2 regions of the Pseudoduganella sp. R-34 genome follow, and region 1 is predicted to be linked to the other one. Evidence: riboswitches for the same ligand, from Rfam matches in the RefSeq annotation. Region 1 holds a riboswitch; the other holds the start of a gene.
What was found. Region 1 has a riboswitch for glycine ahead of gcvT (glycine cleavage system aminomethyltransferase GcvT). Riboswitches for the same ligand answer to the same signal wherever they lie in the genome.
Positions count from the first base shown of each region.

Region 2: linked by a shared signal. The riboswitch ahead of ACN9MW_RS11010 (hypothetical protein) and the one ahead of gcvT (glycine cleavage system aminomethyltransferase GcvT) in region 1 are both predicted to bind glycine.

Region 1 is NZ_CP184572.1:4,074,036-4,082,439, forward strand. Features, by position in the region: gene ACN9MW_RS18570 (DUF1631 family protein) at 1-1,627, opposite strand, end outside; gene ACN9MW_RS18575 (hypothetical protein) at 1,917-2,084, shown strand; gene ACN9MW_RS18580 (ATP-dependent Clp protease proteolytic subunit) at 2,151-2,711, opposite strand; gene ACN9MW_RS18585 (hypothetical protein) at 2,779-3,123, opposite strand; gene ACN9MW_RS18590 (hypothetical protein) at 3,196-3,396, opposite strand; glycine riboswitch at 3,476-3,561, shown strand; glycine riboswitch at 3,567-3,671, shown strand; gene gcvT (glycine cleavage system aminomethyltransferase GcvT) at 3,721-4,839, shown strand; gene gcvH (glycine cleavage system protein GcvH) at 4,885-5,265, shown strand; gene gcvP (aminomethyl-transferring glycine dehydrogenase) at 5,330-8,209, shown strand; gene ACN9MW_RS18610 (hypothetical protein) at 8,288-8,404, shown strand, end outside.
Region 2 is NZ_CP184572.1:2,395,974-2,404,377, reverse strand. Features, by position in the region: gene ACN9MW_RS11030 (ABC transporter ATP-binding protein) at 1-557, opposite strand, end outside; gene ACN9MW_RS11025 (carbohydrate ABC transporter permease) at 562-1,407, opposite strand; gene ACN9MW_RS11020 (carbohydrate ABC transporter permease) at 1,404-2,222, opposite strand; gene ACN9MW_RS11015 (ABC transporter substrate-binding protein) at 2,238-3,461, opposite strand; glycine riboswitch at 3,631-3,725, shown strand; gene ACN9MW_RS11010 (hypothetical protein) at 3,881-4,525, shown strand; gene ACN9MW_RS11005 (C39 family peptidase) at 4,538-5,119, shown strand; gene ACN9MW_RS11000 (tetratricopeptide repeat protein) at 5,162-6,244, opposite strand; gene ACN9MW_RS10995 (sensor histidine kinase) at 6,407-7,606, opposite strand; gene ACN9MW_RS10990 (formylglycine-generating enzyme family protein) at 7,626-8,404, opposite strand, start outside.

The sequences.
Region 1 (8,404 bases):
GGTTGCGAATCTCGGGCGAAATGCTTTCGTCGCGGAACACCGTCTCGAACACTGCCGACAGCAGGTCGATCGTGCCTTCGTCGGCGCGAGTCAGGCTGCCGGCAGGCGCCTGCTCTTTAATCTGCGGCAGCAAGAACACATTGCTCATCGAGCCGCCACCAGTAACAAAGCCGGGGGCCGGCATCGCGCCGCCGCCGGCCTGCACGGGCCCCATAGCGAATCCTGGAGCCAGGCCCGCCGGCATGCCCGGCGCCGGCATCGCACTGCTATCGGCGCTGGCAAACACGGCGCCCTGCGGCACGCCGCGCTGCAACTGCGCCAGGAAATTCATCAGCGGCTCTTTGGCGCTGACCAGCGATGCGCGCTGGGCCGCTTCGTTATTGGCCCCGCCGTGGAAGCCCTGGGCCGGCCCCTGAACCCAGCCTCCCGCAGGCACTGCCACGCCACCCGGCACGCCCGGCACGGCGACGCCGCCCAGCATTCCGCCCGGGACGGCCGCTCCCGCACCTGCAACTGCTGGGCCGCTCGCCAGCGGCATGCCCGGCAGGCCACCACCGGGTACAACACCGCCGGCAGGAATCATCATGCCGCCCACGGCCGGCACGCCAGGGACGCCGGCCATCATTGGCGCGGCACCAGTTGCAACGCCCGGCGCCATGCCAACGCCACCAGGCATTGCCATGCCAGGCGCCGCGCCGGCCACATAGCCTGGCGCAGGCATTGGCTGCCCCGGCGCTGCCATTGGCGCTGCTGTCCCGGCACTTGCCGGCGCGGCAGCTGCCAGCGCCTCCGCTGTATGCGCAGGCGTACCATACAGCCCCGGCGTCACGCTCAGAGTAGGCAGTGACAGGTCGAGGTCGCCCAGTTGGTCAAATCCGGTCGGCGCTGCCTTGCCGCCCGGCGCATCGCCCGCACCAGAGAAGAATTGGCGCAATTGCTCCGCCAGCGCGGCCTGCTGGTTTTTCTTGCGAGATGACGCTTGCGACGCATCGTGCGAATCAGCGCGGCGTGACTTGTGTTTTTCGACCGAGCCCGGCCCCACGCCCTTGCGCTCGAGCGCTGAACTCAGCTCCTGCAGCATGGCGCCAAAATCGAAGAACTCTTCCGGACGCAGGAATGGCTTCATCAGCTCATTCGCCTCCTCATCCTTGATGAAATCGATCCACGCCTGCTGGAAGGCGCCGAGGAAGACTTCCGGCCGGAAGGGGTTCTGGTTAATGCGCAGGATATCGCGGTCCAACAGGAAGGCCAGGCGCACATTCAGGGTGGCGAGGCCATCGGAATACTTGGCTTCAAACGGCTTGCTGAAGCTGCCCAAGGTCACCTTGGTATCCATTTCCTCCATGGACACCAGGGACAGGGACTCAGCCACCTTGCGCACCGGCGCCTTCTGCCCTGGCGCCAGTTGCGCGATTTCCAGCCGCAGGTCGTTTTCCAGTTGCCTGGCGAAGATGCCGAGGAAGGCGTAGTGATCGGTGCGCAGCCGGTTGCCGGCGCGCAAGCGCGCTTGCAGTGTCTTGACGTCGACTGCCTCGCCCGCGTCCACCAAGCTGCCCGCCCATTGGGTGGACAACTCATTGAACTGATCACTGATGTGCTTATTGACCAGGCTAATCAGGTTTTCCAACAAGGCATGCCGCGGCGTGACCGCTTTTTGGGGCGCCGAAGATGTGTGGTTTTCTGGAAGCATGGTCTGGCCTGACTTTGGTGGTTATTCACATTGTCGCAGATTCTTTCCACATGGCAATAGGCAAATCAAAAGAATCTGCAAATATTTTCGGCGATGTGGTCAAACGGTTGGGTTTGCACCACAATGGTGCAAGGTCATGTCCTACACGCCGGTCAGTTGTATTCCGATTCACCTTTACTATTGCAGAAAGCATGATGAAGTTCCGATCCTTCAGAAAGGAACTGTCATGAAATCCAGGCAAAAATCCAGCAAGCAGAGTTCGAGCTCGGGCACACGCCAAAGCGCCGACCAGGGTTCCCGTTCGGGAGCCCAGCCGGCCAGCCAGCAGTCCGATACCGGCCGTCAGAGCAAGACGGACAAGAAGACACCTGCCAGCCGTAGCGGCAATCGCTAGATGACGGGCGCGGCATAGGGGGCCTGGGAGTTCGCTTCCAGGCCCTGTCGTTTCAGATATTGCGCTTCAGATGTTCGTTACGCGCTTGCCCTTGGGCGGCTTGAAGTCGGCCACGTCGTTGACGAGACCGACCTTGGCAGCTTCCTGGGCAGTCAGGTGCAGGTCTGAATAGGCGTGGATATTCCAATGTTCGTCGGTCAGACGGACATGTTTGCGCAAGATCGATTCGGTGCGGGCGTCGTCCGCCTGCAAGCCTTCCACAATGATGCGCAGCGCATCTGGCCGCGCTCCGTGCGGCGCACTTGCATGCGACTTGTGCACCATGAAACGCGCGGTTTCGCTGGCAAAGCGTTCGTCGCCGGACAGGAACAGGATGACGGCAATGGAAGCCACCGCTCCGCCGTTATACGTGACGATCTTGATCGGCAAGTTGCGCAGGTAATTGTGCAGGCACAAGCCGTCGCTCACGTAGCCGCCGTTGGACTGGATCAGGATGTGGGCGGTTTCGATCCCATCCTCTGTCATGTCCGCCACCGCATCGAACATGCGGTGCACCATATCGCTGTTCACGTCGCCGGACAGGGTGAACCAGGCCTCGGTATCGCGTTTTTGCTTTTCTTCGCTCATGGTCGCTCCACTCTGTAAATGGATGTCCGGTCATTCTAGCGCAGACCGCCATCCAGGCGTGCCCTCCTCAGTCATTAGCCAGCACATCCTCCAGGCATCGCGCCACCAGCAGCTTCGCCGAGCAGCGTGACAACTCGGGCTCAACTACCGCCTTGATCCGCTCCCGCAAAGGGCTCGACAGTAGCCCGAAGCGCTGCTCCAGCAACTCCAGCAACATTTGCCGTCGCCCCATCAATTGCCCTTGCTCCAAACCTTGCTCCAAACCTTGCTCCAGTCCTCGCACCCGTCCTTGCGCCTCACCACGCTCGACAGCGTCCCTCACCATGGAATTAACGTACGGCATATTCAACCGCCTTTCCAGCTCACCTAACGCCGCCTCATAGCGAGCTTTCTGCGGCTCAGGCAAGTACATTCTTTCGGCGGCGGATCGAAGTCGAGCAATTTGATTGTTGTAAATTCAATCGACTGACGCGTTCCCCAAGCCTCACAAACGAAGGAATTCGGGCGCCAGCCCTGGCCTTGCGTCACGGCTTACTTTGCCCAATTCCTGGTCGTGAAACTGCGGGTTCACGGCCCAATCGATTGCCGCCTCCAGCCAGGGGCAGAAGATGGCAAGAAATTCCCTGTAATAGCGTTCAACCGCGGCTTTCCAGGGATTGTCATAGTCGTCGTTTGGCGTTTTCATGACCATTGGACCAACGGCCCAGCGGCAAGTTCCCCGGGGCCGCAAGATTGACTTTATTGCCCTCCTGTCATATAGTCGCAAGTCTTGATCGGGAGAGACCAGCTGCCGCTGGCGCCGAAGGGGCATTACCCAGAAACTCTCAGGCAAAAGGACCGAACAAGGGCCCCATGGGCTAAAACTCTGGAGAGCGGTCCGCCATGGCGCAGGGCCCACCGAAGGGGCGTGCGGGATTACCTTCCCGTTATCTCTCAGGTACCAAGGACAGAGGGGTAGGCGTATTCATGTTTACGTTTATTAACCCCTATTCTCTGCCCCGAGGTATCAATGACGCTCAAAGCAACCCCACTCAACAACGCTCATCGTGCCCTCGGCGCCCGCATGGTCGACTTCGGCGGCTGGGACATGCCGGTCAACTACGGCTCCCAGATCGAAGAGCACCATGCCGTGCGCACCGACGTCGGCATGTTCGACGTGGCCCATATGTGCGTGGTTGACATCAAGGGCGCCAACGTGCGTTCCTTCCTGCGCGGCCTGGTCGCCAACAACGTCGACAAGCTGCAGGTATCGGGCAAGGCCCTGTACTCCTGCATGCTGACCCCGGAAGGCACCGTCATCGACGACCTGATCATCTACTTCATCAACGAAGAGTGGTTCCGCCTGGTGGTCAACGCCGGTACCGCGGAAAAAGACATCGCGTGGATGAACAAGCAGAACGAAGCCACCAATGCCGGCCTGACCATCACCCAACGCCGCGACGGCGCCAACGCCATGGCCCTGATCGCCGTGCAAGGCCCGAACGCCCGCGCAAAAGTGTGGGAAGTGATCCCGCAAGCCAAGGAAGCCACCGCTGAAATGAAGCCATTCAACGTGGCGCTGGTGCCAGGCACCGCCTTTGGCGAAGCCATGGTGGCCCGCACCGGCTACACCGGTGAAGATGGCTTCGAAATCGGTGTCGCCGCGGAACAAGCTGAAAACCTGTGGAATGCACTGAACGCGGCAGGCGTCAAGCCGGCCGGCCTGGGCGCGCGCGACACCCTGCGCCTGGAAGCCGGCATGAACCTGTACGGCCAGGACATGGACGAAACCGTGAACCCGCTGGACGCCGGCCTGGCATGGACCATCGACCTGGTCTCCGAGCGCGACTTCATCGGCAAGGCGGCCCTGCAAGCGAAAGGCCAGAACGCCCAGTTCGTCGGCCTGATCCTGCGCGAAAAAGGCGGCGTGCTGCGCGCCCACCAGAAAGTCATCGCCCCCAACGGCGACACTGGCGAAATCACCTCCGGCACCTTCTCCCCTACCATGCAGCAGGCCATCGCGCTGGCGCGCGTGCCGATGGGCGTGAACGTGGGCGACACCGTGCACGTGGAAATCCGCGACAAGAAGCTGGCCGCCACCGTCGTGAAGCTGCCTTTCGTCCGTAACGGTAAAATCCTGGTTGCTTAAGCCAGACCCGCAAAACCAAACAATAACCTTAGCCTTGGAGCCAACATGAGCAACATTCCAGCAGACCTGAAGTACACCGAGTCCCACGAGTGGGTACGCGCTGAAACGGACGGCACCGTGACCGTCGGCATCACCGAATTCGCGCAAGACGCCCTGGGCGACATCGTGTTCGTCGAGCTGCCAAAAGTCGGCGCATCGTTCACCGCCGGCGACGACGCTGCCGTGGTGGAATCGGTGAAAGCCGCTTCCGACATCTACGCGCCGGTCTCGGGCGAAGTGGTTGCCGTGAACGACGCCGTAGTCGGCGCGCCTGAATCGATCAACGCCGACGCCTATGCGAACTGGCTGTTCAAGATCAAGCCAAGCGACGCCAACGCCATCAACGGCCTGCTGGACGCCGCTGCTTACGGCAACGTAGCGCACTAATTACCGCATTACCGGGCCCGCTGCGTGCGGGCCTTTTCACATTCTGGCCAAGAGATTTCCCACCATGACCCGCACCAGCCTGACCCAACTTGAAGCCCGCGATGCCTTCATCGCCCGCCACATCGGCCCGGAAGCCGCAGAACAGCAGCAAATGCTGGACGTGCTCGGCTACGCAACCCGCGCCGCCCTGATCGATGCCATCGTCCCGCCGGGCATCCGCAACAAGAATGACCTGCCGCTGGGCCAGTTCTTCCAGCCGCTGCCGGAGAACGAAGCACTGGCCAAGCTGAAAGGCATCGCTTCCAAGAACAAGGTGCTGAAATCCCTGATCGGCCAAGGTTACTACAACGCCCACACCCCGGGCGTTATCCTGCGTAACATCTTCGAAAACCCAGCCTGGTACACCGCTTACACCCCGTACCAGCCGGAGATCTCCCAGGGCCGCCTGGAAGCGATCCTGAACTTCCAGCAGGTGCTGATCGACCTGACCGGCATGGCCATCGCCAACTCGTCCATGCTGGACGAAGGCACCGCCGCTGCCGAAGCCATGACCCTGATCCAGCGCGTCGGCAAGTCCAAGTCGAACACCTTCTACGTCGCCAACGACGTGCTGCCGCAGACCCTGGAAGTAGTGCAGACCCGCGCCGAGCCGCTGGGCATCACCGTCAAGACCTTCGACCCGTCCGAGCTGGCCGGCGTGACCGATGCTTTCGGCGTGCTGCTGCAATACCCGGGCGTGAACGGCGTTGTGCGCGACTACCGCGCTGCCGTCGAAACGGTCAAAGCTTCCGGTGCCATGGTGATCGTTGCCGCCGACCTGCTGGCCCTGACCATGCTGACCCCTCCGGGCGAATGGGGCGCCGACGTTGTGGTCGGCAACTCGCAGCGCTTCGGCGTGCCGCTGGGCTTCGGCGGCCCGCACGCCGGCTATATGGCCACCCGCGACGAATACAAGCGCTCCATGCCAGGCCGCCTGGTTGGCGTGACCATCGACCAGAACGGCAACAAGGCTTACCGCCTGGCCCTGCAGACCCGCGAACAGCACATCCGCCGCGAAAAAGCGACCTCTAATATCTGTACCGCACAGGTGCTGCTGGCCGTGATGGCTTCGATGTACGCCGTCTACCACGGCCCGAAAGGCCTGAAGCAGATCGCCGAGCGCACCCACCGCTACACCGGCATCCTGGCCGCCAACCTGAAGTCCCTGGGCTACTCGGTCAACGACACCTTCTTCGACACCCTGACCGTCGCCACCGACAAGGCCAACGAACTGCACGCAGCCGCTGTTGCCGCCGGCATCAACCTGCGCAAGATCGACGCCAAGCACGTTGGCGTGTCGCTCGACGAAACCTGCGACCGCGACACCCTGGCAGCGCTGTGGAACGTGTTCAGCGGCGGCAAGGCTGCGCCGGACTTCGACGCAGTTGAAGCATCGGTCGGCGCCAGCTTCCCTGAAGCGCTGGCACGTACCTCCGCTTACCTGGAGCACCCAACCTTCAACCGCTACCACAGCGAAACCGAAATGCTGCGCTACCTGCGCTCCCTGGCCGACAAGGACCTGGCGCTGGACCGCACCATGATCCCGCTGGGCTCCTGCACCATGAAGCTGAACGCCACCAGCGAAATGATCCCGGTGACCTGGCCTGAGTTCTCGTCGATCCACCCGTTCGCACCGAACGACCAGACCGTCGGCTACCGCGAAATGATCGCCCAGCTGGAAGAAATGCTGTGCGCCGTGACCGGCTACGCCGCTGTCTCGCTGCAGCCTAACGCCGGCTCGCAGGGCGAATACGCCGGTCTGCTGGTGATCAAGAAGTACCACGAATCGCGCGGCGAAGGCCACCGCAACATCTGCCTGATTCCATCGTCGGCACACGGAACCAACCCTGCTTCCGCCGCCATGGTGGGCATGCAGGTTGTGGTGACCGCCTGCGACGACAAGGGCAACGTTGACCTGGTGGACCTGAAAGCCAAGGCCGAGCAGCACTCCAAGAACCTGGCCTGCGTGATGGTGACCTACCCATCCACCCACGGCGTGTTCGAAGACGGCATCACCGAACTGTGCGAAATCATCCACTCGCACGGCGGCCAGGTTTACGTGGACGGCGCCAACATGAATGCACTGGTTGGCGTGGCCGGCCCAGGCGCGTTCGGCGGCGACGTATCGCACCTGAACCTGCACAAGACCTTCTGCATCCCTCACGGCGGTGGCGGCCCAGGCGTCGGCCCGATCGGCGTTGGCGCACACCTGGCCAAGTTCCTGCCGAACCAGCGCTCCAACGGCTACGTGCGCAGCGAAGACGGCATCGGCTCGATTTCGGCCGCACCGTTCGGCTCCGCATCGATCCTGCCGATCTCCTGGATGTACATCGCCATGATGGGCGGCGAAGGCCTGACCGCAGCCACCGAAACCGCGATCCTGAACGCCAACTACGTCGCACGCCGCCTGGCGCCGCACTTCCCCGTGCTGTACTCGGGTCACGACGGCCTGGTGGCGCACGAGTGCATCCTGGACCTGCGTCCATTGACCGACGCCACCGGCATCAGCAACGAAGACGTGGCCAAGCGCCTGATGGACTTCGGCTTCCACGCACCGACCATGAGTTTCCCGGTTCCGGGCACGCTGATGATCGAGCCGACCGAATCCGAGTCCAAGGTTGAACTGGACCGCTTCATCGACGCCATGATCGCCATCCGCGCCGAAATCGCCAAGGTGGAATCGGGCGAATTCGACAAGCTGGACAACCCACTGAAGTTTGCCCCGCACACCGCTGAAGTACTGCTGGCAGACAAGTGGGACCGCAAGTACAGCCGCGAAGTGGCCGCCTATCCTGTGCCGTCGCTGCGCAAGCAGAAGTACTGGCCGCCGGTTGGCCGCGCCGACAACGTGTATGGCGACCGCAACCTGTTCTGCGCCTGCATTCCAGTCAGCGATTACGCATAAGCGCGCTTGCCTGAAACCGGTGAATCCGGGTCGGACCCTTGGGTCTGACCCTGGTTTACCGGTTTTGAAGGAAACTGAATGAAGCAATCTACCAAAGCAGCCCTGATTTCCGGCCTCGGCTTCCCCGGCCTTGGCCAAATGCTGGTACTGAAGCGCACAGTGCGTGGCCTGGTATTCATGCTGCCGGCGCTGGCA
Region 2 (8,404 bases), 1.7 Mb from region 1:
GTGGCGCCCAGTTGCTGGTGAAGCAGCTTCAGCTCGCGCCGCAAATCGGTACGCAGCTTCGCATCGAGATTGGAAAGCGGCTCGTCGAACAGGTAAACGCCGGCCTCGCGCACCAGCGCGCGGCCAATCGCCACTCGTTGCCGCTGCCCTCCCGAAAGGGCCGCCGGTTTACGGCCAAGCAGGTCGCCCAGGTGCAGCATGGCTGCCGCGCGGTCAACGCGGCGCCTGATTTCCGCCTTCGCCACACCCGCAATGCGCAGGCCGAACGACATGTTCTTTTCGACCGTCATGGTCGGATACAGGGCGTAGGACTGGAATACCATGCCGATCCCGCGCTCGCTCGGATCCGAGCGCGACATGTCCTTGCCGCCGATCTCGATCGTGCCACCGCTGGCTTCCGTCAGCCCCGCAATGCTGTGCAACAAGGTCGACTTGCCGCAACCGGAGGGCCCGAGCAGGACCAGGAACTCGCCCTCCTCCACCTCCAGATCCAGGCCCCGGATAATGGCGTTGCCGCCAAGGCTAATGTCCAGTTTTTTAAGACTTACGTTCGACATCCGTTCAACCTTTCACAGCGCCGGCTGCGATGCCGCGCACGAACCAGCGGCCCGACAGGAAATAAATCGTCAAGGGCACCAGTGCCGTCAGGATCGTGGCCGCCATATTGACGTTGTAAAGACGCGTGCCTGTCGTCGTATTGATCACATTGTTCAACTGCACCGTCATTGGCAAGTTGTCGCGCCCGGCAAAAACCAGGCCCAGGATATAGTCGTTCCATACACCGGTAAGCTGCATGATCGCCGCCACTACCAGCATCGGTACCGACAAGGGCAGCATCACGTGCCGGAAGATGCGCCAGAAACCGCCGCCATCGATACGCGCGGCATGGAACAGCTCCTGCGGCAGCGCCGCGTAGTAATTGCGGAACAGCAGCGTCAGCACCGGCATGCCGAACACCAGGTGCACGATCACAATGGCAGGCAACGAACCAAAGACACCCAGGCCGGCCATCATGCGCACCAGCGGATAGATCATCACTTGTACCGGTACAAAGGCTCCCAGCAACAGGATGCCGAACAACAGATTCGCGCCGCGCGGCCGCCAGAAAGACAAGGCATAACCATTCAGCGCTCCCAGCGCAATCGGCAGCATCGTGCTTGGCACGGCGATACGCACCGAATTCCAGAACCCGCCCTGCACCCCCTCGCAAGCCGCGCCGGTGCATGCCTCGCTCCAGGCAGCCCGCCAGGCGTCCAGCGTGGGCACCTGCGGCAAGGCGAAAATATTCCCCAGCCGGATCTCATCCATCGATTTCAGCGAAGTCGCCAGCATCACGTACAGCGGCAGCAGGAAGAACAGCGCCGCGCTGGCCAGGAAGGCGTAAAGCCCGATACGCGCCGTCTTCATGCCCTGCCTCTCCTGCTGCGGGCATAAGCCCATGGCGCCAGCAGGGCCAGCACCGTCAGGAGCAACACCACAGCGCCGGCCGAGGCCAGGCCGATATTCGCGCGCAGGAACAGGTGATCCATGATGAATTTCGCCGGCACTTCGCTTGCCGTACCCGGTCCGCCCTGCGTCATCGACACGACGGCGTCGTATAGCTTCACCACCATGGTCGCCAGCAGGATGAAAACGGTCGCCAGGGTTGGCGCCAGCATCGGCAGAATGATAGAAACATAGACGCGCCAGGCCGGAATGCCGTCCAGTCGCGCAGCCTTCCATATTTCCGGATCAACGCCGCGCAGGCCGGCCAGCATCAGCGCCATGACGAAACCCGATGCCTGCCACACCGACGCCAGCACCACCGTATAGAGCACCATGTCCTGGTCCACCAGCCAGTCAATCTCAACGCCCGGCATGCCGCCGGGCGTCAGGATCCACTGCCACACCAGCCCCGTCGCGACAAATGACATCGCATACGGGTACAGGAACAGGGTGCGCAGTGCACCCTCGCCGGCAACCTGCCGATCGATCGCGGCAGCCAGCAGAAAGCCGATCACCATGCAGGCCAGCACGAACAGCACGCCAAACAACGCCAGGTTGTGCAGCGACAGCAGCCAGCGCTCATTGTCGAACAGGCGCTCATACTGCGCCATGCCAACCAGCTTGCTGGTCGCGATGCTGCGCGAACTGGTGAGGGATACGTAGAACGTCCAGGCGAAGGAGCCGAGGTAGCCCACGCATACCGTCAGCAACATCGGCAACAGCGCCGCATAAGACATGGCTCGACGCACCGCTCAGTTCCTCAGCGCCGCAGCAAGCGCCTTCTGCGCCTTGTCAACCGTCATCGATGTGTTCCAGTACGCGGTCAGCGCGTCCTGGACTGCACCGTTCTGGTCGGGAGTCAGGTAGATTTCGGGCGCCCCGACCTGTCGATTGCGGTCGCGCATGATGGCGGCGCCCGCGCGGGCGCAGGCGTCGAGCTGGCTGGTATCGGCATCCACACGCGGAGGCACCGAGCCTTTGAGTTTGTTGAAGCTCACCTGTGTCGCAGGCGCCAGCAGCACTTTGGTCATCAGCTTCTGTGCCTGCTGCACTACCGCCTGCTCCGAACGAGGAAAGACGAAAGCGTCGCCCTGGATCAGGTACGGCGAATTCGCGCCAAGGCCCGCGATGCAGCCGTAATCGACGCCGGGCGCCATTTTTGCATTGCTGAATTCGCCCTTGGCCCAATCCCCCATGATCTGCATGCCCGCCTTGCCGCTAACCAGCATTGCGGTCGCGTCATTCCAGTTGCGGCCCGGTGACGCGGGATCGACATAGGATTGCAGGCGCTTGAAGGCCAGCAGCACTTTGCGCACCGGTTCGGAATTGATCGCACGCTGGTCGCGATCGCGCATCACTTGCAGGTAGAGCTGGCGCCCTCCCATGTTTGCCAGCAGCGATGCGAACAGAATGTGCTCCTGCCACGCCTGCCCGCCATGCGCCAGCGGCACCAGGCCCGCGGCCTTCAGTTTATCCAGCGCGGCAAAAAGTTCGTCGACGGTTGCAGGTTCTTTTGCGATGCCGGCCTTTTTGAAGGCGGCCCTGGAATACCAGATCCAGGTCTGCATGTGGATGTTCATCGGCATCGCGTAGTAATGGCCATCGATGCGGATGGTGTTGACGATCGGTTCCGGCAGCGTGGATTCCCAGCGCTCCTGGCGTGCGACATCATCCAGTTGCACCAGCATGTCCTGGTCCACTATATCGAGGAACTGCTTGGAAATATTGAACTGCGCTGCAGCAGGCGCCTTGCCTCCAACCATGCGATTGAGGGTCACCGCGCGAGCCTGCTCGCCACCGGCAATCGCCGTATCGATCCATGTGCCGCCGGCGGCACGATAGGCACTTGCGAGCTGCTTGACGGCAGCGGATTCACCGACTGACGTCCACCAATGGATCACTTCTGCGCTTGGCCCGGCAGCCTGCGCGGAGGTGGCGCCGAACGCCATTGCACAAGCAAATAACTGCTTAAACATCCCGTCTCCTCTGTGTGCCGCTTATTTTTGGAAACGTTACCAATTTCCCAGGCGAGTGTCAATAGAATAACAGGAAAGTCCTTCTTGGCGAAAACGCAACGTGTATCGGAAAACGATTGAAATCGAATAAATCCCTGGGATATCCTGATTTCGCTGCCGGAGCATTCCGGTCGCGCGATCGGGAGAGTTTGTCCCACCCATGGACAACGCCGAAGGAGCAAGCCGCCCCCGGAATCTCTCAGGCCAAAGGACCGGTCGCGTGTTTTCACAACTCTGAAGAGCCGCCGGCAAGGGTAAGCGCCGGCGCACCGAAGGAGCAAGCAGGCCGCCAACGCCTGTGAAACTCTCAGGTCCAGCACAGAGGGGGCAATCACCTCGCACCTCAAGAACATCTGATCAACCTTCAGAGGAGTAGTCACATGCATACGCATCGACTCTGGCTGCGCATTGCCTGCGCAGCGATGTTGGCCGCCCCGTTCCTGGCAAAAGCAGACAACGGCGCGGCATTGCAGGCCGCCAAACGCGGACTCGTACAATTCGCCGAGCACCAGCAGGCGATTCGCCCCGGCAGCGCACCGGTCGACTTCCCGCTCGATATCACGGACGTGGGCGACTTGAAGCAAGCCACGGTCGGCCACGGTTTCGAGGTCTACACCGTCGACCCGAAAGACCTGCTGGCGCGCGGCGACCTGGCATCCCTAGCCAAGCCTACCGGCGAATGGCGCTTCGTCATTTCCCTGCACGGGAAGCCCATCGGACTGGCGACTGTCCAGCGTGTGAACGGCCGTTATGAAACCGTCGCCTATGGCGCCTCCATCCTCGCAAAAGACGTGGATGCTGCGATGGCGGTTCACGGCAACAGCGCGCGTTCCAACCTGCGCTTCATCCGCATCTACCAGGCCCGCGCCGACCTGCTGGAAGTGGACCACGCCAAGTTCGCGCCGCTGCACTCGGCTCGCGAATCGCTGCTGCTTCAGAAGAACGGCAACCAGCTGGTCGACGGCACGGAATTGCTGGAGCCATTGCGCGCCGCCGTCAAAGCCAACATTGAAGCATTTCGCTAAGGAGGACCGACTATGAAAATCGCAAAAATCGTGGCCGGTGCAGCGCTGGTGCTTGCCCTGCCCTCAGCCTTCGCGCAATGGCGTACCTTGAACGTCCCGCTGGTGACGCAGGAACACAGCCAGTGGTGCTGGGCAGGCTCCAGCAAAGCGGTCCTGAACTACTACAGCCGTACTCCCAGCCAATGCCAGATCGTGAACTGGGCTTACGGCATCAACTACGCCTGCGGCAACAGCACCTTCAACTGGAACAGCTACGCCAACCGGCCGAACAATATGTACGGCACGTCCGGCAGCGTCCAGAACATCCTGTACAACTGGGGCGTGCCAAACACGGCGATCAACAACTACCTGTCGTGGAATTCGGTGGTGAATGAGATCAATGGCAACCGCCCCTTCGTGATCCGCTACGGCTGGACCAATGGCGGGGGGCATATCATGGTGGGACGCGGTTACGAAACCTACAACGGAACCAACTACATCTACATCATGAACCCGTGGCCAGGCGAAGGACAGACCTACCGCACCTTTGCATCGGCCGTCAGCGCCTATGACCACAATTGGACGCACACGCAACGCATGAACGTCAGCCCTTAAACAAAAAAGCCCGCCGGCAAACGCCTGGCGGGCTTTTTCATGTCAGTTGCTGCCGCCCAGTTGTTCCAGCTTGGCGGCCCATTTCTTCGACTCGTCGACGTTGCGGGCGGTACCGACGCCATTCTCGAGCAGGTAGACCAGCTTGCGGATAGCAGTGATTTCTCCCTGCTCCGCCGCCTGGCGATAGTAGCTTGCGGCCTGGGTGTAGTCCTTCTTCACGCCTTGCCCCATCCAGTACATGCCAGCCAGCCTGACTTGCGCTTGCGCGCTACCCAGCTTTGCCGCCTGCTGGTAGACCACCGCGGCCTGCGCCAGGTCGACCGGGCCGCCCTTGCCCAGGTCGAGCATGACGGCGAGGTTGGTGGCGGCATCCTTGTTGTCCTGTGCAGCAGCTTTGCTGAACCATGCGCGGGCCTGCGCCAGGTCCTGCGCAACGCCGTCGCCGTTGGAATACAGCAGCCCCGCGTAGAACTGCGCCATCGCATGTCCCTGCGCGGCAGCTTTCAGGTACCACTCCAGCGCCTGGGCAGGGTCCTTCGGCACCGTGTTACCGGTGTGATAGGCCACTGCAAGGTCGTACTGGGCGTTGGCATCTCCAGTCACGGCGCGCTTGCGGATTGGCGCAAGAGGACCGGCCGCCTGGCGCTCCATTGCTGCGATCAGGTCCAGCGCCTCCTGTGCACTCTTGCTGCCGGCGGCGGCGGCCTTCTGGTACCACTGCTTTGCCTGCGCCTGGTCGGCGGGAACTCCCCGGCCTTCGAAATACATGCCTGCCACCTGCTCGATCGCTGCAACATCATTCTGTTCGATCGCCTTGCGCAGCAAGGCCAGTGCACCGGCGCCGTCCTGCTTGATGCCGCGGCCAGCGGCCATCAGGCCAGCCAGTTGGCGCATCGCAGGTACGCTGCCCTGGTCCACAGCACGCGAGTACCATTTCACGGCCTCGACATCGTTCTGGTCGGTACCCTGTCCGCGCTCGTACATCATGCCCAGGTTGAACTGTACGTTCGGGTCATTGCTGCGTGTGGCTTGCTCAAAGAACCCTCGGAAAGCGCGCGCGTAATTGCCTTTTGCGTACTCTTCATTAGGGGTGCGGGAAAATGCCTGCGCATGTGCAAAATGCACGGGGAAGTGCAGACAAGCCAGGAGTGCTACGTACCGGAACTTCAACGCCATATTATGTTTCTGCTAGGTGGAAAATGAAAATTATATGAATTTTCCATTAAGCAACATAATATAAATGAAAACTTTGATGCTTTTCCACAACAAAGTCCCGCTGGCACATGGCTAGCGGGATTTTCCAATAAGTGCCTGACGATAGCCCGCTTTCACAGCGGTTTCAGCGCTAGCTTGTTTAAACGCCTGGCTGCCGGAGTAAGGCAAGGTAAGCGATGACCGTGTTCCCTCTTCCAGCGCGGCCAACTCCAGCGAGGCTTGTGCGCCGTAGCGGGTGTGCAACCGTGCCCGGATATTCGCCAGGGCGACGCCGCTGCCCAGTCGCACCGGACGCCGCGCATGATGTAATCCAAGCCCATCGTCGTCGATTCGAATATTCAGTTGCCCGTCCTTGACGTCGGCAAACAGGCGCACCGTGCCACCCTCCAGCTTCGGCTCGAGCCCGTGGTGCACGGCGTTCTCAACCAACGGCTGCAGCAGCAGCGGCGGCAGCACCGCCTTGCGCGCTTGTTCGCTCACGTCGATCGAAAAGCGCAACCGGTCTCCCATCCGGATCTGCATCAATTGCAGATAATTGTGTGCAGTCTCCAGCTCGACGTCCAGCGTGCTGTCGCTCGCCCGCATCTGGCCGAGGCTGGCGCGCAGATAGTCGGTAAACGATTCAAGCATCAACTGCGCGCGCGGCGCATCGATGGCAATCAGGCTTTGTACATTGGCCAGGGTATTGAACAGGAAGTGCGGCTCGATCTGCGCCTGCAACATGCGCAATTGCGATTCGGCCGCCTGCTGTGCCAACGCATTCTCCTTCGCCCGCAGCAGCCACCAGATCCAGTTCGCTGCCACAATGAAAAGCGCAAAGATCAAGAACTTGAGCTGGACCATGGGGACAGCAGACAGCTTCTTCCAAAGGTTGAGATTGTACGGATACCCCAATAGCATATAGCCCAGGCGCACGCCCACGGCCATGCCTGCGATCAATAGCACACTCACGACTGCTGCCGCGCGCCAGTCCGGCCGGGCCGACAGCGCATCGAGCTTCGCGCCTGGCAGCAACAGTTCGAAGCCGCGCAGCATGAACATCATTGTGCATGCCGCGCACAGTCCGAGCAGCAGATTGGTGCGTAACGACGAGGCCATCCAGCCCTGGGCATCGCTGCCCATCAAGAAGACCGACAGCCCCATCAATGCCATTGCAACGCTGAGCCCCAGGACGCTCCCCACCAGCAACCGCGCCCACCACGGATCGACGCGCTCCTTCTTCAGGACCAGGAAGGTGCGCAGCGTATATTTCAGGGTTTGTATGATCGTCATGGGGCGACAGTGTAACGGCTCAGTTCCTGGGCGGCTTGATTTCCGCAAGAGCGCTGCGCCGTTCGCGCTCGATGCGCTGTGCCTGCGCCAGCTCCACTTCGAATGCGCTTGGCTTATCGCTAGAAGCCTGCCCCCCTCCCAAGTCTTCGGCGATGCGGAAGCCCTCTAAGCCACCGATGAAATCAGGCGCCGTGAAGCCGCGCATCGAGGCGTGGAAACCGCGCCAGTGCCAAGTGCCGCCGCGCAGTCCGCGCGCCTTGCAGGCTCCGCTCACCCAGGCACTGCCATCCTTCGGCGCACCGTTATAATCATCGTGTTCGCAGTCTTGCAGGAATTCGGCGACATTTCCAAGCGTATCGTACAGCCCGAAGGCATTCGGTTCGTACATGCCGACGATACTGGCGTACTCGGCTTTGTCGTCGCACGGAATGACGCCGACGTGGTTCATTGACTCCAGCCCGAAGTCGCGCCGGATCGCAGCCTCGGCCGAGCGGTCGCCTAGATTGCCATAGCGGCACGCCTGGGCTTCGTCGTTGCCAAAGAAGTAGCGCTGGGTGCTGCCAGCGCGATGCGCGTATTCCCATTCAGCCTCGGTCGGCAAGCGATACTTCTTGCCGGTTTCCTTGGCCAGCCATTTGACATAGGCGTCGGCGCCGTTCCAGCCAATGCAGGTTGCCGGTTCGAACTTGCTCATCGACTGCAGCGTGGTGGCCACAGGATATTCTCCCGGAATGCTGAGAAACCAACTCCTCGACGCCATTTGTGTGCACATGCGCGGGGTGCGGTAATTGGTGGCCT